2 regions of the Jeotgalibacillus sp. JSM ZJ347 genome follow, and region 2 is predicted to be linked to the other one. Evidence: a T-box and tRNA genes for the amino acid it is inferred to sense, from the RefSeq annotation. Region 2 holds a T-box; the other holds one or more tRNA genes.
What was found. A T-box is a leader RNA that pairs with one kind of tRNA and senses whether it is charged. The one in region 2 lies ahead of alaS (alanine--tRNA ligase), so its partner is inferred to be a tRNA-Ala.
Positions count from the first base shown of each region.

Region 1: it has a tRNA-Ala gene. The T-box ahead of alaS (alanine--tRNA ligase) is inferred to sense a tRNA for this amino acid. The anticodon was not compared.

Region 1 covers NZ_JBISEN010000002.1:1,052,190-1,067,461, reverse strand. The annotation lists gene ACH6CZ_RS10830 (DMT family transporter) at 21-905, opposite strand; gene ACH6CZ_RS10825 (MgtC/SapB family protein) at 1,000-1,686, shown strand; tRNA gene ACH6CZ_RS10820 (tRNA-Ala) at 1,746-1,816, opposite strand; gene ACH6CZ_RS10815 (NAD-binding protein) at 1,914-2,657, shown strand; gene ACH6CZ_RS10810 (YugN family protein) at 2,650-3,051, opposite strand; gene ACH6CZ_RS10805 (glucose-6-phosphate isomerase) at 3,138-4,487, opposite strand; gene ACH6CZ_RS10800 (iron-containing alcohol dehydrogenase) at 5,063-6,226, opposite strand; gene ACH6CZ_RS10795 (DUF378 domain-containing protein) at 6,367-6,600, shown strand; gene ACH6CZ_RS10790 (Glu/Leu/Phe/Val family dehydrogenase) at 6,681-7,925, opposite strand; gene ACH6CZ_RS10785 (ornithine--oxo-acid transaminase) at 8,018-9,208, opposite strand; gene pruA (L-glutamate gamma-semialdehyde dehydrogenase) at 9,315-10,862, opposite strand; gene ACH6CZ_RS10775 (AAA-type ATPase lid domain-containing protein) at 11,043-12,365, shown strand; gene yugI (S1 domain-containing post-transcriptional regulator GSP13) at 12,409-12,789, opposite strand; gene ACH6CZ_RS10765 (hypothetical protein) at 12,867-14,804, opposite strand; gene ACH6CZ_RS10760 (hypothetical protein) at 14,989-15,272, opposite strand, start outside.
Region 2 covers NZ_JBISEN010000001.1:267,894-283,165, reverse strand. The annotation lists gene yqeH (ribosome biogenesis GTPase YqeH) at 1-593, opposite strand, end outside; gene ACH6CZ_RS01370 (YqeG family HAD IIIA-type phosphatase) at 590-1,111, opposite strand; gene sda (sporulation histidine kinase inhibitor Sda) at 1,402-1,518, shown strand; gene ACH6CZ_RS01360 (hypothetical protein) at 1,600-1,737, shown strand; gene sigK (RNA polymerase sporulation sigma factor SigK) at 1,802-2,494, shown strand; gene mtnN (5'-methylthioadenosine/S-adenosylhomocysteine nucleosidase) at 2,491-3,183, opposite strand; gene ACH6CZ_RS01345 (YrzA family protein) at 3,299-3,499, shown strand; gene ACH6CZ_RS01340 (YrrS family protein) at 3,538-4,215, opposite strand; gene greA (transcription elongation factor GreA) at 4,485-4,961, opposite strand; gene udk (uridine kinase) at 5,076-5,711, opposite strand; gene ACH6CZ_RS01325 (O-methyltransferase) at 5,912-6,556, opposite strand; gene mltG (endolytic transglycosylase MltG) at 6,707-7,891, opposite strand; gene ACH6CZ_RS01315 (DUF1292 domain-containing protein) at 7,988-8,269, opposite strand; gene ruvX (Holliday junction resolvase RuvX) at 8,284-8,700, opposite strand; gene ACH6CZ_RS01305 (IreB family regulatory phosphoprotein) at 8,703-8,969, opposite strand; gene alaS (alanine--tRNA ligase) at 9,046-11,679, opposite strand; T-box leader at 11,742-11,947, opposite strand; gene recD2 (SF1B family DNA helicase RecD2) at 11,993-14,374, opposite strand; gene ACH6CZ_RS01290 (tetratricopeptide repeat protein) at 14,387-15,055, opposite strand; gene mnmA (tRNA 2-thiouridine(34) synthase MnmA) at 15,152-15,272, opposite strand, start outside.

The sequences.
Region 1 (15,272 bases), on a different contig from region 2:
AAAAAAACTTTAAAACTTGTTTAAGAAACTTTGATTCTTTTAATTGTCAATACGAAGAACCCTAAGCTCAGCAGGATAATCATTCCTCCAGTAAGCTGCTCTCCGCCAAGTGTTTCCCCTAATATAAAATAAGCAAATATCGCTGCACCGACCGGCTCAAAAAGAATCGCCATAGAAATCACCGTTGTACTGACCCATTTAATTGCCCAATTAAAAAGTGAATGACCGAATAGTGTAGGGAGTACAGCCAGACTTAAAAAGATCAGCCAATCATTTGTCTGAAAAGGTCCAAGTGATTCACCCTTAATCAATACATATATAAAAAGAACGATCGCGCTGATGGAATACACAATGAAAGTGTAAGTCGTCAGCGACAGATGTTTCCTTACGCTCTGGCCGAACAGGAGATACGCTGTTACAAACGCACAGGAAATAAGCGCAATTATGTCACCGATTAATGCCATCCCGCTCACCTGCAGATCTCCAATACCAATCAGAACACTACCTGAAATTGCAGCAATCGCTGAAATAACTGCTTTAGAGGAAATCTTTTCATTAAATAAAAAATAGGCGCCTGCAAATGCAAATAATGGCTGCATTGTAACAAGCACTGTTGAGCTCGCGACTGAAGTATACTGCAGGGATTCAAACCATAAGATAAAATGCAGGGCTAAAAATGCACCTGCAGCCGAAGTAACTATCCAGTCTTTCTTATTTAACGTTTTCAATTCTTTCATATGTCCTCTTAAAAAGAATGGCAATAAAATAAATGCACTGAACAGCATTCTGTAAAATGCGATTACACCCGGTTCGCCTGATGACAGTTTTACCAGAATCGCTGAAAAGGAAACCGTAATAACTCCCACTATAATTGCTAACGGAGCGAGCTTCTCTCCAAATTGCATAGTACATTCTCCTTTGCCACTGTATAATATGTATAAGCACTGCCATATCCTTACTTTGCTTTATCGAATTTATTATTTCAAGGGGGTGCTGGAAATGATTAATGAAGAACTATTAATCAAACTTGGCATTACTGCAGTTCTTGGTTTGATCATCGGGATTGAGCGCGAACTGAAAAAGAAGCCGGTTGGCCTTAAGACGAGCCTGGTCATATCAATCGCCAGCTGCCTGTTAACGATCGTCTCTATTGAATCAGCATATTCATTCAGCGGCGATCAAGAAGTGAATATTACAATGGATCCTCTCAGGCTGGCTGCCCAAATTGTATCAGGAATCGGATTCCTCGGGGCTGGCGTTATTTTACACAGAGGGAATGATACCATATCCGGACTGACCACTGCAGCAATTATTTGGGGAGCTGCCGGTGTAGGCATTGCTGTCGGCGCAGGCTTTTATGTAGAAGCTACAATGGGCGTGATTCTGATCATTATCAGCGTTGAGCTTCTGCCGTTTATTTTAAAATGGACCGGTCCATCCCATTTCAGACAGAAAGAAATTTATATTAAAATACTCCTCACAAACCCGGGCGGTGGCAAAAAACTGCTGGAGGACCTGAAAGCTGAAGGTGTCATCATCGAACAGATGAGGTTGAAGGATACAAAAGAAAAACTCCATATGGTGGAGTTAACAGCATCCATTCACATAAAAAAGAGTGTGACGGAACTGTACAGCAAGCTTTCTGTTATGGATCATGTAGAAGGCATTGAAATTGAATCAAGATAAATCGTATATCCGGTTACAATAAAAGACCCTTGAAGCCAAGCCTCAAGGGTCTTTTATGATGGAGCTAAGGGGAATCGAACCCCTGACTCCGCACTGCCAGTGCGACGTATTCCCGCTATACTATAGCCCCGTGCAAACACTATTATACCTTTAAAATTGATTCACGCAATAGCGTTTGGAATATTTTCTCTTCTTTAGTGGTAATACTGAGGCTGAGGTGAATACGAATGATGTTTCAGCATATAAGCAGGATGCCAAAATTGGTTTTCCTCATCACTGCCGTATGTTTGTTAATATTCTCGGGCGGAATTCTGGCTTTTATCATTGAACCTGATACATTTCGAACAATCGGGGATGGCTGGTGGTGGGCTCTCGTAACGATTTCAACGCTGGGATATGGAGATTTGGTCCCTGTCAGCGCTGAAGGTCGAATACTTGCAGCAACTCTTCTTTTTATAGGCGCAGGCTTGATCTCAAGTTATTTTTTTATATTTACAGCTTATCTACTCCGCTCTCAGCAGTCAGTCAGAGAAGGTGCAGCCGCTCTTTCCAAATCGGAGCATATCATTGTGGTGGGCTGGAATGCGAGAGCTTATTATCTCCTTTCGCAGATCAATGAAGATGCAATTATTATTGATCACACATTAAGCACTCACCCGATGTATGATCAAAAGCAGGTGGATTTCATTAAAGGAACAGCATATCAGTCTTCTGTTCTGCATAAAGCATGTGTTGAAACGGCAAAAGAAATCATTATCACTGCAGATCAGCATTTGAATGAGGAGGCGGCTGATACCCATACAGTTTTAACGATCCTGACAGCTAAGCAGATGAACCCGTTTATTTATTGTGTAGCAGAACTGATTTCAACCGAGCTAAAAGAACAGGCTATTTCTGCCGGAGCAGATTCAATTGTCCAGACAAAACGGGTTATTGGAGAAGCGCTTCTCAGCAGGCACAGGACTAACTGAGAAGCCTTTCCGCTCTGTCCAAGGCAGCCTGCCCCTGATCAATCTGCTCTGTAGACAGCTGTGCATCTTTATCCTCCGGAGATTGGAACTGGTTAAATGCAGCTGATACCGCACCGGAAGAAGCATCCTGGTCACGGTCAGGGTCGTATTGATGACAAAGCAGAAATGGCTGTTGCATCCTGACTGTGCTGTCATCCTTATCAAGCTCTCCCCCCTCCGCTTCAAACGGAAGCCTCAGATACAGGTACTCACCTTCCTGACTAAGCAGCAAATCAAAGTGCCCATGGTCATACTCCCAGCCACCACCAATGACATACCCTTCTTTTTTCAGGCGGTCCTCAAGCAGCACAAGCGGAAATTCTTTTCCTTCTATAGATGAACGAAACGCGTACATCTTCCACACTCCTTTTAAAGTGTAGGTTATCCAGCCATTTCAGATTGTATGCAAAGAGGCTGCCCATAACAGGCAGCCTCACTCTTTTACTTCAGACGCTTTTCGAGCTCAGCTTTCTTTTCTTCAAAGCCAGGCTTTCCAAGCAGTGCAAACATATTTACTTTGTATGCTTCAACACCAGGCTGGTCAAATGGATTTACACCAAGAAGATAGCCGCTCACTGCGCATGCCTTCTCGAAGAAATACACCATATAGCCAAACGTATAAGCATCCATTGCAGGGATTTCAAGAATCAGGTTTGGTACACCACCATCAGTGTGTGCAAGCAGCGTGCCTTCGAATGCTTTGTTGTTTACAAAGTCTACTGTTTCACCCGCAAGGTAGTTCAGGCCGTCAAGATCGCTTTCAGCTTCTTCGATTGTCAGTTCATGACGAGCGTTTTTCACCTTCACAACTGTTTCAAAGATGTCGCGGCGTCCTTCCTGCACATACTGACCAAGTGAGTGAAGGTCTGTAGAGAAGTTAGCAGACGCAGGGAAAATTCCTTTTAAGTCCTTTCCTTCACTCTCACCAAACAGCTGCTTCCACCATTCATTGAAATACTGTAGTCCAGGCTCATAGTTAATAAGCATTTCAACAGTTTTACCTTTGTTATAAAGGACGTTACGAATCGCTGCATATTGATATGCCTCATTTTCAGAAAGGTCAGAAGAACTGTATGCTTCACGCGCATCAGCAGCACCTTTCATCATTGATTCAATGTCGATACCTGCTGCAGCAATTGGAAGAAGTCCAACCGCTGTCAGTACAGAGTAACGACCGCCCACATCATCAGGAACAACAAATGTTTCAAAGCCCTCTTCAGATGCAAGTGTCTTTAAAGCACCTTTTTCTTTATCAGTTGTTGCATAAATGCGTGATTTCGCTTCTTCTTTACCGTACTTTTCTTCAAGCATCTTTCTGAAAATACGGAAAGCTATTGCCGGTTCAGTTGTTGTACCAGACTTTGAAATCACATTGATTGAGAAATCTTTTCCTTCAAGCAGGTCCATCAGGTCTCTCATATATGTAGAGCTGATGTTGTTTCCAACGAATAGAACCTGTGGTGATTTCCTCTGATCTTTAGATAACGCATTGTAAAAGCTGTGGTTCAGCATTTCAAGTGCAGCACGCGCACCCAGGTATGAACCGCCGATTCCGATAACTAATAGCACATCAGAATCTTTACGGATCTTTTCTGCTGATTGCTGAATACGTGAGAATTCTTCTTTGTCGTAGTTAACCGGAAGATCTACCCATCCTAAAAAGTCGCTTCCTGCACCTGTTCCTTCGTGTAATGCGGTGTGAGCCTGATTTACTGCACCCTGCAGATACGTCAGTTCATGTTCACCGAAAAATTCAAGTGCATTTGAATAATCAAAACGAATTGATGTCATGTCGTGTTATCCTCCTTAGTTTTTCTTTCTTCACTTTATATGATGTCTATAAGAGAATCAAGAATGGTCCTGATTGTAAACGGATTCATTTAGAAAAAAAGTTTATTCTTCAGAAGGTTGGCCCGTGATTTCCGTTCCAGGGGGACGCTTTCCGCGGCCGGGCGGTGAGCCAGCAGGCTGCGCCATGCTTTGTCTCACCTGTCCCTTCCTGCCGCAGGAGTCGCCCCCTTCCACTTCAATCACCGGCTGTGAAAGGAGGAAAGATGGACCTTACCAAATCAAAATAATTTCAGCATGCAATCTAAATGACCTTATTGTTCTTCAAAAATAACAGAGGTTGAGGTAAATACAACCAAATCGAAAAGTTATACACCATTTTAATATTCATATAAGTGTAGCGGAGCGTAAGGCGGCGACTCCACCGGGATAAAACGGACAGGTGAGACCCCGCAAGGCGAAGCCTGAGGAGGCTCACCGCCGTTCCCGGGGAAAGCGTCCGCCTGAAGCGCAGCGAAACGAATAAGAGGATGAGACAAAAAATTGTCCCATCCCCTTATTTCAACGTCTCTATTCATTTACAGTGATGCAGTCAAAATCTTCACGACATCATCTTTATTTAACTTCTTAAAGTTACCGAACTCACCATTGATCATTGCTTTGTCTGCCATCAGATCCACTTTTTCATCGCTGATGTCGTAGTCGGCAAGTGTTGACGGCGCGCCGATTTCTGTCCAGAATTCACGCAGGCGCTGTATGCCCTCTTCACCGATTTCGCGGTCAGATTTGCCTTCAGGATCCACATCAAACACGCGGACTGCCATTTGCGCAAAACGTGCTTCGTTTACTTCAAGATTATGCTTCATCCAGTTCGGGAACAGAATTGCAAGACCGCCGGCGTGTGGAATATCGTAGACCGCTGATACAGCGTGCTCGATATTGTGTGATGCCCAGTCTCCTCTGTAACCCATTTGAAGCATACCGTTCAGTGCAAGTGTGCCACTATAAAGAATTGTTTCACGTAGCTCGTAGTTTTCAAGGTCGTTCACAAGCTCCGGCGCTGTCTCGATCACTGTACGAAGGACACTTTCAATTAAGCGGTCCTGTACAGGTGTGTTTGATACGTTGTGATAATACTGCTCAAATAAGTGACTCATCATATCTACAATACCGTAGATTGTCTGATCTTTAGGTACCGTAAAAGTATTTTGAGGGTCAAGAATTGAGAACTGAGGGAATGTTGCAGGGCTTCCCCAGCCGTACTTTTCCTGCGTTTCTTCATTTGTGATAACAGATCCTGCATTCATTTCAGAGCCTGTTGCTGCAAGTGTAAGCACTGTTCCAAATGGAAGTGCTTCGCTTGCGAATGCTTTTTTCGTTACAAGATCCCATGCTGCGCCGTCATATTTAGCACCTGCTGCAATCAGCTTCGTGCAGTCGATTACACTGCCTCCACCTACAGCAAGGATAAAGTCGATGTTTTCTTTCTTTGCGATTTCGATTCCTTTTTCAGCTGTTGTTAGGCGCGGATTAGGCTCGACACCTGACAGTTCGAATACTTCTGCATCGATTTCTTTCAGCAGGCCTGTGATCTGATCGTATAGACCATTCTTTTTAATGCTGCCTCCACCATATACCATCAATACTTTATTTCCGTATTTAGGAACTTCTTCTTTTAATTGTTCTACCTGGTCTTTTCCGAAAATCAGTTTCACGGGATTATAAAAAGTAAATGTATCCATTGTGAAAGCCTCCTTTTGTTGTTTGGTCCATTATTCATTATCTTTGATGAAACGATTGAATGCAATTGAGATGCTTATACGGAATAGAGAAGTGCAGGTTTGTAAATAATAAATCGATTCCATAGTAAAGGAGGGATATCATGCATACGGTCCAGAGAATCGCATTGGTTTTAACGGTGATTGGCGCGCTAAATTGGGGATTGGTTGGATTTTTTCAATTTGATGCGGTAGCTGCACTATTTGACGGAGTAGAATCAGCAGGCGCTCGTTTGGTTTATGGATTGGTCGGGATCGCAGGATTGATTAACCTGGGATTATTATTCAAATCATGGGAACCGGGTACGATTGAAGAAAGAGATCCGGCAACGGTTTAAGCGTCTGATTAACATGCAGTGGTCCCTTCATCATAAACAAAGGGTTGCCCGTTTATCAGGCAACCCTTTGTATCATCATCTTAAACCCAGCCTCTGAAACGGCTCGCTTCAGCTGATTTTCGCACGCCTACCATGTAAGCAGCCAGACGCATGTTAACACGTCTGCTCTGTGATAAGTCGTAAACTTGATTGAAGGCATCAACAAGCTTCTTTTCAAGCTTTTCATTTACTTCATCTTCTGTCCAGTAGTAACCCTGGTTGTTCTGAACCCATTCGAAATAAGATACAGTTACGCCGCCGGCACTCGCAAGTACATCAGGTACAAGCAGAACGCCGCGTTCATTCAGACGGTTCGTTGCTTCAAGTGTTGTTGGGCCATTTGCCGCTTCCACAACGATAGATGCTTTAATGTTATCTACATTTTTTGCAGTAATCTGGTTGGATACGGCTGCAGGAACGAGAATATCACATTCAATTTCAAGAAGTTCTTCGTTAGATAACGTATTCTCAAAAAGTGTTGTAACCGTACCAAAGCTGTCTCTGCGGTCAAGCAGATAATCAATATCAAGCCCGTCAGGATCATGAATTGCACCGTGTGCATCAGAAATCGCAATGACTTTCGCGCCGGCATCATGCATGAACTTCGCCAGGAAGCTTCCTGCATTACCAAATCCCTGAACAACGACACGCGCGCCTTTAATATCAATGCCGCGTTTTTTCGCAGCCTGGTCAATACAAATTGTTACCCCTTGTGCAGTTGCCTTTTCGCGTCCCTGTGAACCACCAAGAACGATTGGCTTCCCGGTAATAAAACCAGGGTTGTTGAATTCATCAATTCGGCTATACTCATCCATCATCCACGCCATAATCTGAGAGTTTGTGTAAACGTCCGGTGCAGGAATATCCTTTGTAGGTCCTACAATCTGACTGATTGCACGTACATATGCACGACTTAATCTTTCAAGCTCTCCCATTGACATTGTTCTAGGATCACAAATGATTCCGCCTTTACCGCCGCCATATGGAAGATCAACGATCCCACATTTCAGCGTCATCCACATTGAAAGTGCCTTTACCTCTTCTTCATCCACATCCGGGTGGAAACGTACGCCGCCTTTTGTCGGACCAACAGAATCGTTGTGCTGTGCACGGTATCCTGTGAATACACGTGTGCTGCCATCATCCATACGGACAGGCATACGCACAGTCAGAAGGCGCATTGGTTCTTTCATCAGTTCAAAAACTGCATCATCGTACCCCATTTTTGTCAGTGCTTCGTGAATAACCTCTTGTGTAGACGTAAAGAGATTCAAATTTTCTGCCATGATTATTGTTCGCCTCTTTTATTTCAGTAGTATGAATCGGCATTATTGTAACACAACCAACCGTTTAAGACGATGGTTTTGTTAACAAAACTTTAAGAAAGAACACGTGTGATTTTTTCAATCGCCCAGTCCAGTTCCTCTTTGGAAATGACAAGCGGCGGCGCGAAACGGATCACTGTTTCGTGCGTTTCTTTACAAAGCAGTCCTTCCTGTTTCAACTCCTCACAATACTTTCTTGCAGGCTCTGTGAGTTCCATTCCAATAAATAAGCCACTTCCACGGATTTCCTTAATGATCGGGTTATCAATTTTCTTTAAAGCGTCCATGAAGTATTTACCCATTTCAAGTGAACGTTCAGCAAGCTTTTCCTCTTTCAATACTTCAAGAGAAGCAATTGATACCGCACATGCCATTGGATTTCCTCCAAATGTTGAACCGTGTGAGCCCGGGTTGAACACGCCAAGCACATCTTTATCAGCCACAACACATGAAATTGGGAATACCCCTCCGCCAAGTGCTTTTCCGAGGATATACATATCAGGACTTACATCTTCCCACTCGCAGGCAAACATTTTACCTGAACGGCATAGTCCTGCCTGAATTTCATCTGCAATAAAGAGGACATTATGCTTTTCACACAATTCTTTTGCAGCCTTCAGGAATCCTTTTGGCGGAAATACAATTCCCGCTTCTCCCTGAATCGGTTCAATTAAGAAAGCAGCAGTGTTTTTTGTAATCGCCTGCTCAAGCGCCTCAAGGTCACCATAAGGAACCAGTTTGATCCCAGGAAGCATTGGCCCGAACCCGCGCTGATATTCTTCTTCAGATGAAAGAGAAACAGCTGTCATTGTACGGCCGTGGAAATTCCCGTGACACGCAATAATCTCAGCCTGGTCTTTTTCGACACCTTTCACTTCATAAGCCCAGCGGCGTGCCGTTTTCACTGCGGTTTCAACTGCTTCAGCACCAGTGTTCATCGGCAGTGCCATTTCTTTTCCTGAGAGCTCACAGATCAGTTCATACCATGGTGCAAGCTGATCGTTGTGGAAGGCACGTGAAGTCAGCGTGACGCGGTCTGCCTGATCTTTTAACGCCTGAATAATCTTAGGGTGACGGTGCCCCTGGTTCACCGCAGAATAGGCACTCAGCATATCCATATACTTATTGCCTTCTGGGTCTTTTACCCATACACCTTCAGCTTCTGAAATGACAATTGGAAGCGGATGATAATTGTTTGCACCGTAGCGTTCTGTTTTTTCAATAATTGATGTTGACTGTACCATTTTAATTCCTCCTATTAATAGAAAAGGCAGGAAGAGACTGGCAAATACTGCCCGTGTTACAGACGCATCTGTTCAATCTCTTACCTGCCGGCTTCATGTTTAAAGCTTAAAGCATTTCTGAAGTTGTTTTTGCCTGCATGTGGAGTGTCAGGTAATCCGGTCCACCGGCTTTTGAATCTGTACCAGACATATCGAATCCGCCAAACGGCTGATAGCCTACAATCGCGCCAGTACAGCCGCGGTTGAAGTACAGGTTACCTACATGGAAATCTTCACGCGCCTGTTCCTGATGCATGCGGTTATTTGTAATCACAGCACCTGTCAGACCATATTCAGTATCATTCGCAATCTCAATCGCTTCATCAAAGTTCTTCGCTTTTGTAAATGCAACGACCGGTCCGAAAATTTCTTCCTGCATGATACGCGCTTTCGGATCAAGATCTGCAAATACAGTTGGCTTAATGAAGAAACCTTTGCTGCTGTCGCCTTCGCCACCTGCAACAAGACGGCCTTCTTCTTTACCAATATCAATATACCCCATAATCTTATCAAATGCAGCCTGATCAATGACAGGTCCCATGAAAGTATCAGGAGATTTTGTTTCACCAAGTGATAGTTCTTTCGTTAATTCAACTACGCGGTCAAGTACCTGGTCATACACATCTTCAAGCACAACTGCTCTTGAACAAGCAGAACATTTCTGTCCGCTGAAGCCGAATGCAGATTTAACGATTGACTGTGCAGCCAGCTCAAGATCTGCTTCACTGTCAACGACAATTGTATCTTTACCACCCATTTCAACAATAACGCGCTTCAGCCACACCTGGCCATCCTGCACTTTTGCAGCTCTTTCATAAATACGTGTACCTACATCACGTGATCCAGTGAAAGAGATAAAACGTGTTCTCGGGTGGTCTACAAGGTAGTCGCCCACTTCTTTACCGCTGCCCGGGATATAGTTAACTACTCCCTTTGGCATACCTGCTTCTTCAAGTACTTCTACAAACTTCGCTGCCACAACAGGTGTCGTTGAAGCCGGCTTCAGAAGAACTGTGTTCCCTGTTACCATGGCTGCAACTGCTGTTCCTGCCATGATTGCAAATGCGAAGTTCCATGGTGAGATGACGACACCTACACCTAGTGGAATGTAGTGATACTGGTTGAACTCACCAGGACGGCTTTCAACTTTCTTACCTTCTTTCATTGCGCGCATTTCGCGGCCATAGTATTCCATGAAATCTATTGCTTCAGCTGTATCAGCATCCGCTTCATTCCAAGGCTTACCAGCTTCCTTTACAAGCAGTGCAGAGAACTCGTGCTTGCGTCGTCTCACGATTGCTGCTGCGCGGAAAAGAATATCAGCGCGGACTTCAGGCTTCACTTTTCTCCACGTTTTGAACGCTTCATCTGCAGCCTGCATTGCTTTTTCTGCAAGCTCCTGGTTCGCTTTTGACACACGGCCTACAACTTCATCTTTCTTACCAGGGTTATAAGATACAATTTTATCTTCAGTGACAACACGCTGGCCATCGATGATCAGCGGATAATCCTGCCCTAAATATCCTTCAACGGTTTTCATACCGTCTTCGAATGCTTTTTTGTTTTCTTTTACTGAAAAATCAGTAAACGGCTCATGCTTGTAAGGAATCATAATAAACCTCCTAATTAATTGAATATTGTCTTGGGTCTTGTGCAAAAAATATTTGCAGTAAGAAAACCCTTACATATATAATAATGCAAAAGATGATTGCATTTTTCAAGTATTTTCTCTTTTCAGATAATAAAAAAGCCAACCCATGTTGCAGAACTGCTTCATGAAAGGAGCGAAAAGATCTTGCATTCTATACAGCATTCAGCTTTTATCTCATCGATGATTGATATGATCGACCGTGGTATTCACGTAGTGGACGCCAATGGGAGAACCATTTTTTATAATCAGAAAATGCGCGAAATGGAAGGTACAGGCGATATTGACCTGCTGGATAAACGGCTGCTCGATGTCTTTCAGTTCCACCCTGACGAACAAAGCACGCTGCTTCAGGCACTGACATTAAAGGAACCGATTTTGAATGTTCAACAATCCTATTTTAATGTGCAGGGTCATGAAATTACTGCAATTAATGATACATATCCAATTATTATAGACGGCGTTGTACTTGGCGCGATTGAGGTTGCCAGAGAAGTAACTGCAGTTGAGCACGATGTCAGTCCTCATAAAAAACTGTCATCATTTGATCACTGGGCCGGCACTTCACCACTGATTCAGCAGATGATTGCTGAAGGAAAACGCGCTGCAGAAAGCGATGATTTTTTACTGCTGTGCGGTGAAGCCGGTACCGGAAAAGAACTGCTTGCCCAGAGCATTCATCTTGAGAGAGGATTGCATGAAAGCAGCTTTATTGGAATTGACTTCAGAAGTTCCTCAGTTGAACGGAGTGAACGTTTTATTGAGGAGCTGCAAAGCAGCAGAAAAAAGACGTTTTTTATGGGACATGCTGAATATTTGCCGATCCACGTGCAAAAAAAGCTTGCAGAAAGGCTACAGATTGAAAAACGGAAGCCGCGGGAAGAACGGGAATATGTCATTTTAACTTTAAGCGAGGACCCGATTGATGCCATTCAGTCAGGTAGACTGCTAAAGGAACTTTACTATGTTATTAGTGAGCGGACTGTTTTTGTACCGGCTCTGCGGGAGCGTAAGGAAGACATTAGCGAGCTTGTTCAGTATTTTATCGAACAGTTCAATATCCGTTTTCAAACGGCAGTTTCCGGAACAGCGGATAAAGTGCTTGAGCTTTTCCGTGAATATGATTGGCCGGGCAATGTCAGAGAGCTTGAGCACGTGATGGAAGCTTCAATGCTTGCGCTCGGGAATGAAGATCAGGTTTCCTATTCCCACCTGCCCCATTACTTCAGGCTGAAGTTTGATGATCCGGCGAGCAGTATGCCGGCATTGGACGGATCTGCATTTATGGTAAAAGAGGGTAAAGCATCTCAGACACTCGACAGTTTTCTGAATGAAGCAGAATCCTACTATATTCAGAAGTCTCTTCAGTATCATGATTTTAATATTACGAAGACAGCGGATGCGCTTGGCATGAGCAGGCAGAACCTGCAGTATCGGATGAAGAAGCACGGGTTGAGAATTAAAAATTAAAAAAGACTCACGCGGAAACCCCGCATGAGTCTTTTAAAACGTCTTATCGCTTCATGTCAGACTGGTCAATCCACTCTTGAAGCTTGTCCTTCAGGCTGTTGAAACCTGTAGTGTCTTCAGTGTGTGATACTGACTTAGAAGGCTGAGCACGGCGCTCTTTGCGCTGTGGCTTTTCAGGTGCTTCTTCAGTTGCACGGATTGAAAGGCTGTATTTACCAGCATTTTCATCAACAGAAAGAACTTTTACGTTTACTTCCTGACCTACTGAAAGGTGGTCGTTAATATCGTTAACGAAACCGTGTGTTACTTCTGAAATGTGTACTAGACCTTGTGTATTTTCATCAAGTGCAACGAACGCACCGTATGGCTGAATTCCTGTAACTTTACCTTTTAGTTCTTGACCTGCTTCGAATTTTGTAGACATAGAAATCTCTCCTATAAACGGTTATTTTTTTATCGTTTTCACGCAATTATTGATTATATCACAAGTCGTCTGCAAAATCAAAACCACTCTAAATGTTTCGGATCAAATTCAGCCTTCCAGACACCGTTAATTTCCCGCATCACAATTTGTCGTTCTTCAAAATTCTCACCCGTCACTGTTACAATGGCAGTTTCATTTGCGTATTCAGTCTGGATGCTGGTGATTTCATTTGCCTGCATGGAGACATTGCTCCAATCACCCTTGTCCGCAGATTCAAACGTTTCAGGAACCGACATGCTGGCAGCGGCCTCCTGATTATTTAACACCAGTCCATTAATATAAAGCATGGCCGCTTCCTTCGGTAACAGATAGCTGATATCCTTCTCATCCTTAAATGCATTCAGCATATTATATTTCGCTCTCATTGTTTCACTTAACGGAAAATAGGCGTCTGCTTTTCTGATGCGGAAAGAAACAGGAACAACTGTATAACGGTCCCTCACTGATCTGACTTCTTCAGAAATCATAAAATTATTTTCCTCGAAGGCTGCATAGATACTTTTGATATAACGGGCCACTGTATATTTCCGCTGCTGATCCTCTGAGCTCATCGCTTCCCAGACCGCTTTCACTTCAGATCTGAGCTGCCCTGATTCATCTGTAATATCTCTCAGAAAATACTGAAACAGCTGCGTGTGATGATATAACAGTTCACTTGATAAAGTTTCAGTTCCTGCTGACCGCGCCAGCAGTTCTTCGGTTTGAAGAAGCTTTACTGCCTGCTGTTCATAGGTATAAGCAGTCTCATCATCTTCCTGAATATAAGGCTGCTTTTTCTGCTCCTGAATGATGTCCAGGTACTCATCGGTGAGAAAACCATTCATTGCCCTGTCAATGAATGCTTCTCCATAATTAACGTCAAATGACTGCCGATCAGGTAAAATTGTCACTTCAAAGCCGTTAGCCTCTATCTTCTCAATTAATCCTTGCGCATCATCGGAAAATGTAAAGTCCGAAAGCTGCGTGTCCAGTCCAGATAATTCTTCTTCATAGGGTGATAAAGTATTTTCATAAAGCTCAATCATCCCTGACGCATCATAAGTGAATCGTGATAATAGGTTGTCATTCACTTCAAGAATGCCATAAGACGTGTTAACCGAGACCCGTGAAGCAGCATCCTCGAGCCTTCTAACCGGTGTCATCAGCCTCGAGGAAATAAGCTGCTCAGTTCTTCTGATCTCACCGAGCGCTGAAGTCCGTTCTTCTTCTGATTCAGCATATTCAATATATTCCTCTATACTGTTCAACTGTGCTAACACATTACTGACAAACTCCAGCTGCCACACAGCTTCTGTACTGAGACCCAGTTCCACTGAAAGTGACTCAATCTCTTCATCGATCAGCTGATTTAAGCTGTCGAGCTCTCCTTCCAGAAAACTTTGAGACTCCATCGGGGCAAATGTGGTTTCTCCCTCCTGCTGACCAGGATTTTGGAACAGAAGCACGCCGGATATAATGACAAATAGTCCTGCAGCAACCCATACCCATTTACTTATCTGTGTGCGGTTTTTAACCGGTTCAGGAGGCTCAGCAGACTGCTTTTCAGGGGCTGGTAAATCTTCAGGTGCCCGCTTCTTTACTTCCTCCACCATCATTTTCAGCATCTGGTCAAGTTGTTCATTCGTGATGTCATACCCAAGCCTCGATTCCACCCGGTCTTTCAGCAGATTAAAAGACGTTTCATTCATATCAGCCGTTCCATCAAAATATGGCATCAGTACAAACACCCGGTCATACATATCAAGTCGTGAAACTTCATACCAGACTTCTTCATCTTCGTTGTGGATAAAAATATCTGAATGTTTCAGCGTAGCAACACCTTGCCCCTTTTCAATGATCAGCTGGATGATTTTTTCTTCAGGAAGATCTGACACTTCCTGAAGAATTCGAGCCCTGTCTTTCGGTGGCAGACCACCTGCAAAAAGGAAATCATCCAGATTTTCAAGCTTACGCATCAGACTCCTCCTTTGATTGAGATACTAAAAGCTTATATTTGCAGGTACCTGCAGTTCATCATCACGTTGTCTTATCCCGGTTTCCTCAATGATAAACTTGTCATCTGCATACATTCATTTTTCATTGTCAGGCTGCCTGAATAACGGCAGCTCTTTCATTTACACAATCATTTAACATGCTATTTTAATTAGAAACCTCTTCCTCACTTTTCATATCAATCATATTAAACATTCCTTCACTCGTATATTTCACTTTATACATTCCACCTTCTGCAACCATGCTGATATCAATCTGATTCCCATGTATCTGAATGCTGAAGTTAGCCTCTGACACTTCGTTGGTTTGTGAACCACCCGTATAAGACAATTTGTTAACGGGTTCGAATTCAAAACTGTGTTCACCCACAATTTCTTCAAAACGGGCATAATCAGGAAGGTCCTCCCCTCCCATTAAGGAATAGGCAATCT
Region 2 (15,272 bases):
GGGAACTGTGATGTCGTAATGATGTCCTGTTCTCCAGTCACTTCTTTAATGATGCGGTTGATCAGTGTGGACTTTCCTACATTCGTACAGCCTACTACGTATACGTCCCTGCCTTTACGTTCACGGTCTATCGCCTGAAGCACATCCTGTATATGATGGCCTTTATCAGCACTGCATAGCAGGACATTAACAGGCTTTAATCCCATTTGACTGGCTTCATATTTCATCCAGTTAATTAGCTTATTCGTTTTAACGGATTTTGGAAGCACATCTGCTTTGTTTCCGATTAGAAGAACCGGGTTTTTTCCGACAAAACGGTGCAGACCCGTGAGAAAACTTCCATTGAAATCAGAAATATCAACGACTTTCACAATCAGGGCATCTGCCTGTCCAAGTCCGTTCAGGATTTTTAGAAAATCATCATCTGTCAGTGCTACATCCTGCACCTCATTATAATGCTTCAGCTTGAAGCATCGCTGACAAACGATCTGTTCTCTTTCAAGGCTTGAAGGTGGTGCATATCCAAGCCCCTCTTTATCGGTCGTCTGGATCTCAACTCCGCAGCCGATACATGTAATTTTTTCTTCGCTCACTTTTTATCCTCCCACTGGATCATGTTTTTTCTTTTGAAGAAATTCAGCAGTCTTTTTTCAATGATGCGGTTGAACTTAGTAAAGAACCCATCTGTTTTTGCTACCGGCACAACAAGAATGGTATAAAGTTTATTCAAATTGCCGCCTAAAACATCCGTCATCAGCTGATCACCAATCACGACAGTCTCATCTTTCTTTACATTCATATCTCTGATTGCCCGTCTGAAAGCACGCCCCATCGGTTTTCTTGCATGGTAAATAAACGGAATACCGATTGGATCAGAAAAGGCTTCTACTCTTAATTGATTATTATTTGAAACGATCGTGACCAGAATACCTTCCATTTGCATACTTTCAAGCCATTCGATTAGCTTGGGCGTTGCATTCTTCCGGTCCCATTCAACCAATGTATTGTCCAGATCTGTAATGATTGCTTTAATCCCCTGCTGTTTAAGTTTTGCAGGTGTTATTTCAAATACGCTCTCGACGTATTCATTTGGCAAAAATAATTTTATCATTGTTCTCCACCTCTTCACTTCAAGTCTATATCATACATCATCAGTAAGATTTGTTCAAAATGAATCTTTAAGTTACAAGCAGTACACAAATCGTTCGACAAATATCGTCTTTACTATTCTAATGTGGATAACTTACGAATGGCGAAATAAACCGACCTTAGTTGTTATTTAACCTTTATGCACACCTTTTACACAGGTTATACACAAACGATTGTGGATAAGAGAACGCTTGTTCTTCTACGCTGTCTCTGATACATTTTTATTAGAAACATGAAAGGGGCTACTTTTTTATGGATAAGTTATCACTTGAAGCACTCATCCTGGCTTATGAAGCGGCAAAACAACAAAAGCTCTCAGATGACTTTCTTCAATTGCTTGAAATGGAAATTCAAAAAAAAGAAAAATAACGCTTAGCCGTTGCCATCATACAGCGAAACCAGTTAAAATAACAGTAAGAATTCTGAAAATTCAATACAGGAGGACTTATCATGAAAGTTGCTGTGATCTGTCCAAGCTGTCATGGAATCGGTTCTGTGAGAAAAATACGTATATTAAAGAAGAAATGTCCTGAATGCCACGGAACAGGAAAAATCAGCAAAACGATTGCTCAATTTAAGATGATTTAATGGGACTGGCAAGTTTTCTGTTTTTTTTCATACGGTGTATTAACCGGTGAAAGGAGGAGAAAGCTTGTCAGTTTTTTTAATTTTATCAGCATTGGTTGACTTGCCGGCATTGACGGGATACTTCAAACAGAATGCTTTTCCGGAGCCGTTAAATAAAGAAGATGAGAAAAAAGCAATATTAAAGCTTCAGGATGGAGATGATGATGCAAAGAGATTATTAATTGAACATAACCTGAGGCTTGTTGCACATATCATTAAAAAATTTGAAAACACCGGTGAAACAACAGAAGATTTAATTTCGATCGGCACAATCGGCTTGATTAAAGCCATTGACAGTTATTCATATGACAAGGGTACAAAGCTGGCGACGTATGCAGCCAGATGTATTGAAAATGAAGTCCTTATGTTTCTAAGATCGCTTAAGAAAACGAAAAAAGATATTTCACTCCATGATCCGATCGGGGAGGATAAAGACGGTAATGCGATCAGTCTGATTGATGTACTTCAAAGTGAAGAAGAAGAACTTGATGAAGTGATTGCACAGAAGATGAATGGTGATAAAATCAGGGCATTTGTGAAAAAGCTTGATGACCGGGAACGTGAAGTCATTAGTGCGCGGTTTGGGATTAATGGTGAAGAAGAAAAAACGCAGCGGGAAATTGCCAAGGAGCTTGGCATCTCAAGAAGCTACGTTTCACGAATTGAAAAAAGAGCATTAATGAAGCTGTTTCACCATTTTGATGAAGAAGAAGCTTAAATGTCTTCTGTTATTTGAATAATCAGGTTAGCTGAATTGACTGCAGCTGTTTTTAGATACTGATCAAATGAAATGTGAGATTCTTTACCTGCAATATCAGAAAGCGAGCGGATAATCACAAATGGCACTTCATATTGATGTGCCACCTGGGCGATCGCTGCAGCTTCCATTTCCAAAGCCTGCAGGTTCTCAAATTTACCCTGTAATGCTTCAACCCTCTCAGGATCATTCATGAAAGAGTCCCCTGTTGCAATCAGACCTGAAACTGATTTGATATCATCAATTGATTCCGCACATTTCAGTGCAGATTTTCTCAGCTTCTCATCAGCTTTAAAAGCTGCCGGCATTCCCGGTACCTGACCGTATTCATAATTAAATGCAGTAACATCTACATCGTGATGACGCACTTCACTTGAAATGACAACGTCACCTACATTTAATGCAGGATCAAATCCGCCTGCTGATCCAGTGTTAATGATCACGTCCGGCTGATAGCGTTCCATTAATATTGTTGTTGTCATAGCAGCATTTACTTTACCAATACCGCTTTTTACAAGCACGACTTCTTTTTCCTTTAATAACCCTGATGTGAATTCACTGTTTGCAATCGTTTCTGTCTGAACGTTTTCCATTGCCAAACGAAGTGATTCCACTTCTTCTTCCATTGCACCAATAATACCGATTTTCATACTAATCCCTGCCTTCTGTATGTATCTCAAAACTGATTTGAACTTTACCACAGTGATCAGAAAAGATCAATGAAGGCATGATATAATGATTTAAAATAGACAACGGAGGAATACAATGGGTTTTGAACTGGATTTAATTAAAGATAAAGTTGAGTTTTTTGAATCACAATCACTGCGTGAGCTTGAGAAGAAAATACAGCAGCAGATTGAAAACAACCAGGCGATTATGCTTCGCGTACACCATGTGAACCATCACACTGTTTTTACCCCTGAAGGAAAGCCGTATTACACAGCAAGCGTTCATTTTAAATCATAAAAAAGGTGCTGCAAAGTTACGCAGCACCTTTTGTCTTTTTAGAGCTCATCAACCTTAACCGGTTTCCAGCCTTTTTGATCAACCCATTCCATTTGTACACGGAATTCAGCTGCTCCAGCGCTCGGAGAAGAGACTTCTACAACCGCCTTCTGAGGGCCTCCGTTATTTCCGACCCACCACACTGTCATCGCGTTCATATCAAGTCCTGTAGCGTAAGCAGCAGCCTTTAACTTCTCGTTCCAGTCTACACTGCCTTCATCATAAGACGAGACGTGCTCACCGGTCTGTTCTGTACCAACCGGCTTCCACTTACCATCTTCAGGTCTTTCCGTTTCTTCATCGTTTTGATTTGATTTCTTTTTCTTTTCTTTTTCTTTCTTTTCGTCTGCTGTTTCTTCTTCTTTTTCCGATTCATCTGAAGCAGCGGCCTGCTCTGTTTCATTATTCTCATCTTCAGATTCAATTTCACTAGCAGTCAATTCATTATTTTCATTACCTTCTGGCTCATTCTCGTTCTCATCCTGCAATCCAGCCTTCTCCTGAACCTGTTCCGCAATTGTTTTTTCTTCCGTTTCTGCAGCCTGATTTTCATTATCTCCTAAGAAAATAAATGCCGACACACCTGCAATTAAAAGAAATACAACTGCAATAGATGCATTAAGAAATATATTTTGCTTTCTTTTTTTACTCTGAATGTCTGATCTTGAATTGTTCATATAATCACTCCTCGTTCAACTCTTCCCTCATGTTTTAAATCTAAACCAGCATATCACGGTTTCCTGCTTCAGTTACAAGAGTCACTTTTCCTTTTATCAAAACAGGTCCTCTGTACCGTATGACATTAGACGTGTAAGAACAGAAATAGTTACATGGTAAGAGTAAACTTTTAAAGCGTGCGGGACAAATCCTTCTTACAGGGATGCAGAACGAATAAAAAGACTGAGACATAATATTGTCCCAGCCTTCGTTTCATGATTCCTTTTTATTAACTGATTGATGTAATACGGACATCCATGTCTCCACCTGGTGTCTGTACTTTTACTTCATCTCCAACTTCCTTACCAATCAGGCTTTTTGCAATCGGCGAGTCATTTGAAATTTTCCCTTCAAATGGATCCGCTTCTGCACTGCCGACAATTGTATAAGATTCTTCATCACCATCAGGCAGTTCTACAAATGTAACTGTCTTTCCAAGTGAAACGACACCATCAAGCGTTTGATCATCTTCAATAATTTTCGCATTGCGAATCATTGATTCAAGCGTAGAGATGCGGCCTTCAACAAATGCCTGCTCTTCTTTAGCTGAGTCATACTCTGAGTTCTCAGAAAGGTCACCGAAGCTTCTTGCAATTTTTATTCTCTCTACTACTTCTTTTCTTTTAACAGATTTGAGCTGTTCAAGTTCCTGCTCAAGCTTCTGTTTACCTTCTTCTGTCATTGGAAATACTTTCTCGTTTGCCAAATCCCTTCACTCCTTTAAAAAATGCATGACCTATTTCATGCTATGTGATTGAAACCCCTTTTATGAAGTATGCTAAAAAGAGGATAAATTATCCTCTTAGCCTTTGCTATCATATTACACAATAGACTTTTGTTCAAGAATTGTTTGAATTTTCGTTACCATTAAATCAATTGCAACGTGATTTTGTCCACCCTCAGGGATGATAATATCAGCATAACGTTTTGTCGGTTCAATAAACTGATTATGCATTGGACGCACGACATTAATATATTGATCTACTACCGAATCGATTGTACGGCCCCGTTCATTAATGTCACGCAGCATACGGCGGATAATACGCAGATCTGAATCTGTATCTACATATAATTTGATGTCCATCAGATTCCGGAGGCGTTCATCCTCAAGTACGAGAATGCCTTCTACAATAATCACATCCTTCGGTTCAACAGGAATTGTCTTTTCAGATCTTGTGTGAACTGTATAGTCATAGACCGGTTTTTCAATTGCTTTTCTGTCAAGCAGCTGACTAATATGTTCAATTAACAGATCATTATCAAAAGCCAGCGGATGATCATAGTTTGTTTTCAAACGTTCTTCATATGGGATATTGCTTTGATCCTTATAATAATAGTCCTGTTCAATAATTGCGATTGACTGGTCCTGAAATACATCGTAAATTGCTTTGGTTACAGACGTTTTTCCGGATCCTGAACCGCCTGTTACACCTATAATAACGGGTTTGTTGTTCATATTTGCCGTTAGCTCCTCTCTCATGCTATCTAAGTGACCGCAGCGGCTTATTCGCTTGTTCAATTTGAAGCTTATCAGCATCTGATTGATTGTGAATTCACCCATAAGGATCCCTTATGTCTTTGACAAGCTTTTATTTAATCTTAATTGGAATAAAACCTACAAGTTTTTCACTCCAATTGCTAAAGCAGTATTTTTCGTTACTTCTTTTTACTGATTGAAAGACCATCACCTACAGGAAGAATAACAGTATGGTACTGATCATGCTGAGCGATCCACTGATTGAAACGGTCCAGCTTCCTCAGCATCTGCCTTACATTTCTGCTTTCATTTCCAGTTTGTTCTGCAACAAGCCCTTTAAAGAGGACATTATCAGTATATACACAGACATCCTGCGAGAAGAAAGGCTCATATAATTCAAAAAACCTGATATTCTGGCTTTTGGCAGCGTCAATAAATACTGCATCGAATTGTCCAAAGTCTGAAACCTGATTTGAAACTTCCAGTGCATCACCTTCTATCAGGTGAATTCTGCTTTTATATCCCGACTGCTTTACAAACTGTACAGCCTGCTCAGCTCTTTTCTGATCTCTTTCAATTGAAACAATTTCAACGTCAGGCAGCGTTTCAGCCATTCTAATGGCAGAGTAGCCAATGGCAGTTCCGATTTCGAGAATTCTTTTTGGCTGTTGAATTCTCAGCAGCTGCAAAAGTGTTTCAATGCCCACAGATTCCATAATCGGTACTTCATTCTCCTCTGCAAAACGAATCATCTGCACAGCAAGATCTGAATGGGCAGGAAAGAAATTTTCAATATATTGATAGACTTTATCCAACGTTCTCACCTTTTCTGGTCTCAGGCTCCATAAAAAAGAGCGCTCACATACAATCCTGCAGACCGAAATCCGGAAAGTAGTGATAGACGCTAAAAATACTTTATCTATTCTAACATAAAAACAGAAGGAAAGTGAATGTTCTTTCCTTCTGTCTTCACATTATTCTTCATCGTTCACACTATAGATGAACTCTTCTGCTTTTCTTTCATGTTCTTCAAGCGTTTCTGAATAATACATTGCACCATCTTCAGTTGATGTCAGAAAGTAGAAATACTCTGAGTTCTCCGGATTGATAGCAGCTTCAATTGAAGTTGCGCCCGGTGCTGCAATTGGCCCCGGTGGAAGTCCCTGAACCTGATAAGTGTTATAAGGGTCTTCAATTTCAAGATCTGCAAACAGTACTCTCTCCTGCCATTCACCTTTTGCATACAGGACAGTTGGATCTGTCTGAAGCGGCATACCTTCTTCAAGTCGATTATAGAAGATTCCTGCGATCATCGCTCTGTCTGTCGTCGCAGCTGCTTCCTCTTCAAGAAGTGACGCCATTGTGATCAGATCATGAACGGTCATGACATTTGGTTCATCCGCATCCGTGCCTGTGTAATCTCCTTCCGTAAAGCCTGGAAGCAAATCTACATAAGGTGCAACATTATTGTTCATGGCATCTACCATTTGAGTAATAATATCTTCAAGAGAAGGATTTTCTTCATAATATGGATAGGTTGCGGGAAACAGGTAACCTTCGAGTGAAAGTTTCACATTTTCACCTTTAATTTCTTCAGTAATCAGTGTTGGATACTGCTCCATTAAAGAATTAATGAACGTTTCATCCGTCACTTTCTCCATGAACTCTTCCTGAGAATAATCCGTATTCTCTGCAATAATATCTCCGATTTCTTCAAGCCTCAGACCTTCAGGAATCGTGACATTAAACAATGGTTCGTGATACACTCTTCCGGTCTTCAGACTTTCAGTGATTTCACTGAGTGTCATGGCAGGTGTGAGGTTATATGTACCAGCTTGAAAATCTGTTTCATTATTAAACTTCAGATAGTACTTATATACCTGCGCATTTTTAATGACACCGCTATCTTCAAGCGTTTGGGTGATTCCATCAACGGACGAGCCGATTGGAATTTCAACTGCGACGGCATTTTCATCAGCTGCATCCATCGGTTCAAGCGCTGAACTGATATAAGAGTAGGCACCGAGGAGAGCACCAACTGTTAGGAACACAAAGACGATTAATAGAATAAAAACAATTTTTCTTACTTGTTTTGCTTCTTTTTTTCTTTCCTGTAAGTTCAGCTTCCACTGATCTATTAAACTTGATTTTTCACTCAATCAATTTCCCTCCAAAAACTTCTGCTCATTTTTCCCAATGATTTTATTATACAATAAAAAGAAGCGGGGGCAAATAGCTGCCCCCGCTTTGTCATATTATTCGTTTTCTTCTTCATCAAGGAATGTATTAAGCATTTCCTCGATCAGATCCCACTCTTCTTCAGATTCAACAGGCTTTAATTCGCCTTCTGAATTTTCATCGTTCGGTTCGAAAGAAGATGCATGAATTTCAATCTCTTCTTCCTCAGTATCACCTACTGGATAGTATAGTACGTATGATTTTTGAAACTGATCTGAATCAAATGTGAATAAGACTTCACATAATACTTCATTTCCCTGTTCATCAATTACTGTAATTTGCTTTTCTCCGTGTTCCATTTCAGTCACCTCATTTAGTTATTGCTGTCGAGATAACCCTGAAGGATCATCACTGCAGCCATTTTATCAATCACTTTTTTTCTTTTTCCCCTGCTGACATCAGCTTCGAGTAAAACCCGCTCTGCTGCCATCGTGCTTAAGCGCTCGTCCCAGAAGATAATTTCAGCCTCAATTCTTCTGCTTAGCATATCAGCATATCTCTGGCTGGCCTCAGCACGGGGTCCAAGCGAATTATTCATGTTTTTCGGTAAGCCAATGACTACCTTTGACACTTCGTGTTCTTCGACTAATTCTTTAATTCGCTTGAAGCCGAACTGTCCGGCAGCTTCATCAATTTTTACTGTTTCAATCCCCTGGGCAGTCCAGCCCAGCGCATCACTGATGGCTACTCCAATAGTTTTGGAGCCTACATCAAGTCCCATTGTTCTCATTCTTAGCCCTCTTTATGCTGCTGAAGATAAAACTTCACCAATTCCTCAATAATTTCATCACGTTCAAGTTTGCGGATAACATTCCTTGCATCCTGATGACGCGGAATATAAGCAGGGTCACCGGATAAGAGATACCCCACAATTTGATTGATCGGATTATAACCTTTTTCTTCGAGAGCTTCGAACACCTGGTTCAGGACACGTTTAACTTCCTGATCAGCTGAGTCATCTCCAAAGTCAAACCGCATCGTTTTATCAAATGAGCTCATCAACAACACCTCACTACGGAATGACAACCATTCCTATTATCCAACTATTGCTATTGTACACCAGATAGCAATAGAATCAAATTGATTTCACCCACTCAGGGGCAAATTGAAGTGCTTCTTCCACACGTGAAGGGTCTTTACCGCCCGCCTGAGCCATATCAGGGCGGCCGCCGCCTCCACCGCCGCAGATTGTGGCAACTTCTTTTACAAGCTTACCTGCGTGATAGCCCTGATCAATCAGATCCTTTGTAACGCCTGCAATAATCTGGACTTTACCATCATTTACAGCAATCAGCAACAGCACACCTGAACCGATTTTGTTTTTCACATCATCAGCCATTGTTCTGAGTGTATTCATATCAGATGCCTGAACCTTTTCAGCCAGGACGCTGACGCCATCTACCGTCTGTACGCGGTCCATAATGTTTTTCGCTTCAATATTTGAAAGCTTTGCATGAAGAGAGTCATTTTCTCTCTGAACTGCTTTAAGATCTGCCTGCAGACCTTCAATGCGTGATTCAAGATCTTTAGGGTTTGCTTTTAATAACCCTGCTGAACGATTTAGTACATCAATCTGCTCATTCATCAGACGGTATGCTGACTCTCCGGTTACAGCTTCAATACGTCTTGTACCTGCACCGATTCCTGCCTCTGAAGCAATTCTGAATAGACCGATCTCAGCAGTATTACCTACGTGGCAACCCCCGCAAAGTTCAAGGCTGTAATCACCAATTGATACAACGCGTACTTCTGAACCGTATTTTTCACCAAATAAAGCCATTGCACCCATCGCTTTTGCTTCATCAAGTGACTTCACTGCAGTTCCTACTGAATAGCTTGTCCAGATTTTTCCGTTGACAATCTCTTCAATTTGACTTAGTTCTTCTTTGGTCACCTGTCCAAAGTGAGAGAAATCAAAGCGCAGACGATCAGGCTCAACAAGAGAACCCGCTTGATTTACATGGTCACCAAGTACATCTTTCAGTGCCTGATGCAGCAGGTGCGTTGCCGTATGGTTTTTAGTAATTTTATTTCTCGTGATGTCACTTACCCTGGCGTTTACATTTTCACCTTTTTTAATCAGTCCACTTTTTACAATACCGGTATGAAGGTTTTGTCCGTTTGGTGCTTTTTTAACATCCTGTACGTCAATGACACAGTTTTCATGCGTTACTGTACCTTTATCCCCAATCTGACCGCCGCTTTCTGCATAAAAAGGTGTTTCTGCAAGTACAAACTGAACTTCCTGACCTGCAGCTGCCTGATCTGCAAATTCACCATCAATCACAAGGTCCTCAATTGTAGTAGAATGATCAAGTCTTTCATACCCTACAAATTCACTCTTTGTGTGAATGTCTCCTAATACGCCACCTTGAACCTGCATTGATCCGCTTTCCTGGCGCGCTGCTCTTGCACGGCTTCTCTGACCTTCCATCTCATGCTCAAAGCCGTTCTGGTCGATTGATAATCCGTTTTCTTCAGCATATTCCTGCGTCAGTTCAACAGGGAAGCCAAATGTGTCATACAGTCTGAAAACGTCTTTCCCGCTGATTTCTTTTGAACCGTCTTCCTGTGCTTTTTTCATCAGCTCAGTCAGAATTGACAGGCCTTCATTCAGCGTTTCATGGAAGCGTTCTTCTTCTGTCTTGATGACTTTCTGAATAAAGTCCTGCTTGTCTTTTACTTCAGGATAGAAATCAATCATAATGTCAGCTACAACCGGAACCAGTTCATACATAAACGGTCGGTTAATACCGATCTGTTTTGCAAAGCGAACCGCTCTTCTCAGCAGACGGCGAAGTACATACCCTCTTCCCTCGTTAGAAGGCAGCGCACCATCACCTACTGCAAAGGATACAGTTCTGATGTGGTCAGCGATCACTTTAAAAGCAGTGTCTTCTTCAGCGTTTTGACCATAGCGTCTTTTTGCAACAAGCTCTGTCGCTTCAATGATTGGCATGAACAGATCTGTTTCAAAGTTTGTCGGCACGTCCTGAACAACGCATGCCATTCTCTCAAGACCCATTCCTGTATCAATGTTTTTCTTAGGAAGCGGCGTATACGTATCATCCGCATTGTGATTGAACTGTGAAAAGACCAGGTTCCAGATCTCAAGGTAACGCTCATTTTCCCCGCCTGCATACAGCTCAGGGTCAGACGGATCATTTCCATATTCTTCTCCGCGGTCATAGAAAATTTCAGAGTTTGGACCACTTGGACCTTCACCGATATCCCAGAAGTTTCCTTCAAGTCGGATAATTCTCTCTTCAGGTACGCCTACTTTTTTATTCCAGATATCATAAGCTTCGTCGTCTTCAGGGTGAATTGTGACAGACAGCTTTTCAGGGTCAAAACCGACCCATTCTTTTGAAGTGAGGAATTCCCATGCCCATTCGATTGCTTCTTCTTTGAAGTATTCACCAATCGAAAAGTTCCCGAGCATTTCAAAAAATGTATGGTGTCTTGCAGTTTTCCCTACATTTTCAATATCATTTGTTCTGATTGACTTCTGTGCGTTAACGATTCTCGGATTTGCCGGAATTACGCGGCCGTCAAAATATTTTTTCAGTGTAGCAACACCGCTGTTAATCCATAATAGTGATGGATCTTCATGCGGTACAAGTGAAGCACTTGGTTCTACATCATGCTTCTTTTCTTTGAAGAAATCTAAATACATTTGTCTGAGCTCTGCACCCGTCCATTTTTCCATTCTTATTTCCTCCTTTGATCTCCCGAAACGTCTCTAAAAACAGAAAAGGGTCCTCAATCCTACACAGGGACGAGATTACACTCGCGGTACCACCCTGGTTATGGATTGACAACCCATCACTCTAAAGTTGCTTTAACGCAGCAGACGGCAGCTTTTAACTGCACTCCGGACCAGCTTTCCGCAGAAACTTCAATGAATTCCTTTCAGCCTGGGGGAATTCTCTCTTTAAATGAGTTTGTCTGCGTACTTGTTCCTTCTTCGAGATTCATTATTCTATCTGAAATTATATGAAAGATCATCACCGTTTGTCAATTTAACCTTGAGAACTTTCAAGGAAATCGTACGGGGTGACGCCTTCCATTCCAATCATTGGATCTGCTCCGCCATCAAATGGATCAGCATCGTCTGAAATGTTTACCTGCTCACCGGCAAGCCTTTCTTTCAGAGACGTCATTCTCATCAGATCATCTTTTCTTTCAACGCCATACCTGAAAGCATCTTCTTCACCGCACATAATTAAAAACTTGCTGCTTCTTGTAATGGCAGTATACAGCAGGTTCCGTCTCAGCATTCTCGAGTAGCTTTTTACAACCGGCAATACGACAATCGGAAACTCGCTTCCCTGAGACTTATGGATTGAGCAGCAGAACGCATGGGTGATCTGGTTCAGGTCCTGCCTTGTATATGTGACCTCTACCCCGTCAAACGAGACTAAAATCATATCCTGTTTTTCAGTATTCTCCTTAGCGTAGAAAATCGAAATGACTTCACCCATATCACCGTTAAATACGTTACTCTCAGGCTGATTAACGAGCTGGAGCACTTTATCACCGATCCGGTAGACAATATCGCCCCATTTCAGTTCTTTTCTGGACCCGTCATCATTCGGGTTCATCAGCTGTTGAATCAGTACATTCAGCTTATCAATGCCTGCGGGTCCTCTGTACATTGGAGCGAGCACCTGAATATCCTTTGCCGTATAACCCTTTTTCATTGCATTCTTAACAATTTTCCCGACAACTTCATCCATCTGATTCGCTCTGCAGGGAATAAAAGAACGGTCAGGGTAGGGCTGTCTGATCGTTTCAGGCACTTCGCCTTTTTTCATATGATGGGCAAGTTCAATAATAGAAGAACCTTCTTCCTGACGGTAAATATCAGTCAGTTCCACCGCAGGTACTTTTTTCGCATCAAGCAGATCCTGCAGCACCTGACCAGGTCCGACAGAAGGCAGCTGGTCCTGGTCTCCAACGAGAATGACCTGCATGGACTCAGGCACTGCCTGAAGCAGCTTATTTGCAAGCCATGTATCCACCATAGACATTTCATCAATAATCAACAGACGTCCTGCAACCATTCTGTCATCGTCTTCTTCATCCATATCCTCCTGACCGTTAAAGCCGAGGAGACGGTGGATTGTCATCGCTTTTAACCCCGTGGATTCAGTCATCCTTTTCGCTGCTCTTCCGGTTGGAGCGGCCAGAACGATCGGAAATGGCTCATCTTTTGAGTAGTTATCAGGATCCAGCGACAGTCCGTGAAGCTCCGCATACAGCTCTACAATCCCTTTAATCACGGTCGTCTTTCCTGTCCCTGGACCACCGGTTAATATCATAATTGGCGATGATAACGCTGTCTGGATAGCTTCTTTTTGAGACGGGGCGTATGTGACCCCTATCCGCTCCTCAAGGTCTCCGAGTGCCAGCAGAAACTCCGCTTCAGGAAACTGGTCGTGAACCTCTGTGTTTGACGTCAGACTTTCAATACTTGAAGCAATACCAACTTCTGAATAGTAAAGAGAAGGCAAATATACTTTTTTATTTTCACCCACAATTTTACCCTCTTCATGCAATTCCACGAGGCTTCTTGAGATATCGCTGTAGTCCACTTTCTCAGGCTGATGCTTTTCAAGCAGCTCTTTTACTCTGATTAACAGCTGTTTGGAGTCAGCGTATACGTGACCCTCCTGCATGGAAAGCTGCGTCATTGTATAAAGACAGGCAGCTTTGATTCTGTCAGGATGATTTCCTGAAAGTCCAAGCTGTCTGCCGAGCTCATCTGCTTTACCGAAGCCGACACCTTCAATGTCATTGACCAGCTGATAAGGATTCTCTTCAATCACTTCAACTGTTTTTTCCTGATAAAATTGGTAAATCTTCATAGACAGCTGTGGACCGAATCCCCAGTCGTTTAACAGAACCATAATCCGCTCGAGCCCCTGATGTTCAATTAAGATTTCATGAATGTGATGGGCTTTTTCTTCAGATAGCTTAGGCACTTCAAAAAGCACAGACTCGTTTTCCATAATTTTAGAAATCGCATTTTCCCCAAGCGTATCTACAATCTTTTCTGCCGTTTTTCTGCCGATTCCATTGAAAAGATCGCTTGAAAGGTAATGGATAATTCCATGCTTAGTCTGAGGAAGCTCTTTTTTAAAGCGCTCTGAAATAAACTGTGGACCAAAACGCGGGTGCTCTTTCACTTTTCCGTAAAAGATATATGTATCATCTTCCTGCATAGAAGGGAAATGGCCGGTGACAACCATTTCCTTCTCAGCATTTGCAATATTCGTGTCAGATACACGGATCCTCACTACTGAATACATATTATCTTCATTATAAAAAATAGAAACAATTAACGTTCCTTTTACATATAACTCTTCTTCAGTAAACAGATCCGTCTGCTGACCGTTCATGAAAGACACCTCCTATTCGCTGTCAATCGCCTGCTGAATAATCTTACGTCCGTTTAAAGCAAGATAGTGATCAGGCTGCACTTTAATTGCTTTTTCAAAACAGTCGAGTGCCGCTTCGGCATTTTCTTCAAAGCCGGCATAAGCAACACCAAGGTTATAAAGTGCATCCGCATGTTCCAGGTCAAGCTCCACAGCGCGCTTCAGCTGGGTTACCGCTTCAGATCCGTGCTCAAGCTTTGCGAGAGAAAGCCCATACTGAAAATGAACTTCCGCATCTTCAGGTGTAAGCTCTGCCGCTCTTTGCAGATAAGGCACTGCCAGTTTTGTCTGTTCATTATTCATAAATGACATGCCGAGCATAAAGTATGCATCGTGGTCTTCAAGACCTGATTTGATTGCTTTTTCATATAAAACAGCGGCTTCTTTGAACCTTTCCTGTGTGTAATAAAGGTTCGCTAGCGCGTAATACGCAGCACCTGCTTTTTCATCAAGCGTGATTGCTTTTTGGTAAAAGCGCTCTGCTTTTTCCACTTCATTAAATCTGGCCAATACGTTTCCAAAATTGATATAGGCCGCCGGGTCTTCAGGGCTTTTTTCAATTTGTTCATTTAATTTTTTTAAGGCTTCTTCGAGTTCGCCTTTCTGGATCAGTTCAATTGCCTGTTCATTTAAAGATTTCATCACGTTCTCCTTCGTATTGATTTGGGATTAGTATATCATAAGGCACAAAAAATGACCTGATGTGAAGGGCGTTCACAAAAGGTCATTTCTATTTTATTAACCTACATACATCAATTGCTTTGAACTTTTGTAGATCTTATCAATCGTTCCGCCGCCTAGGCATTCGTCTCCATTATATAAAACGACTGCCTGTCCTGGTGTGACTGCACGGACCGGC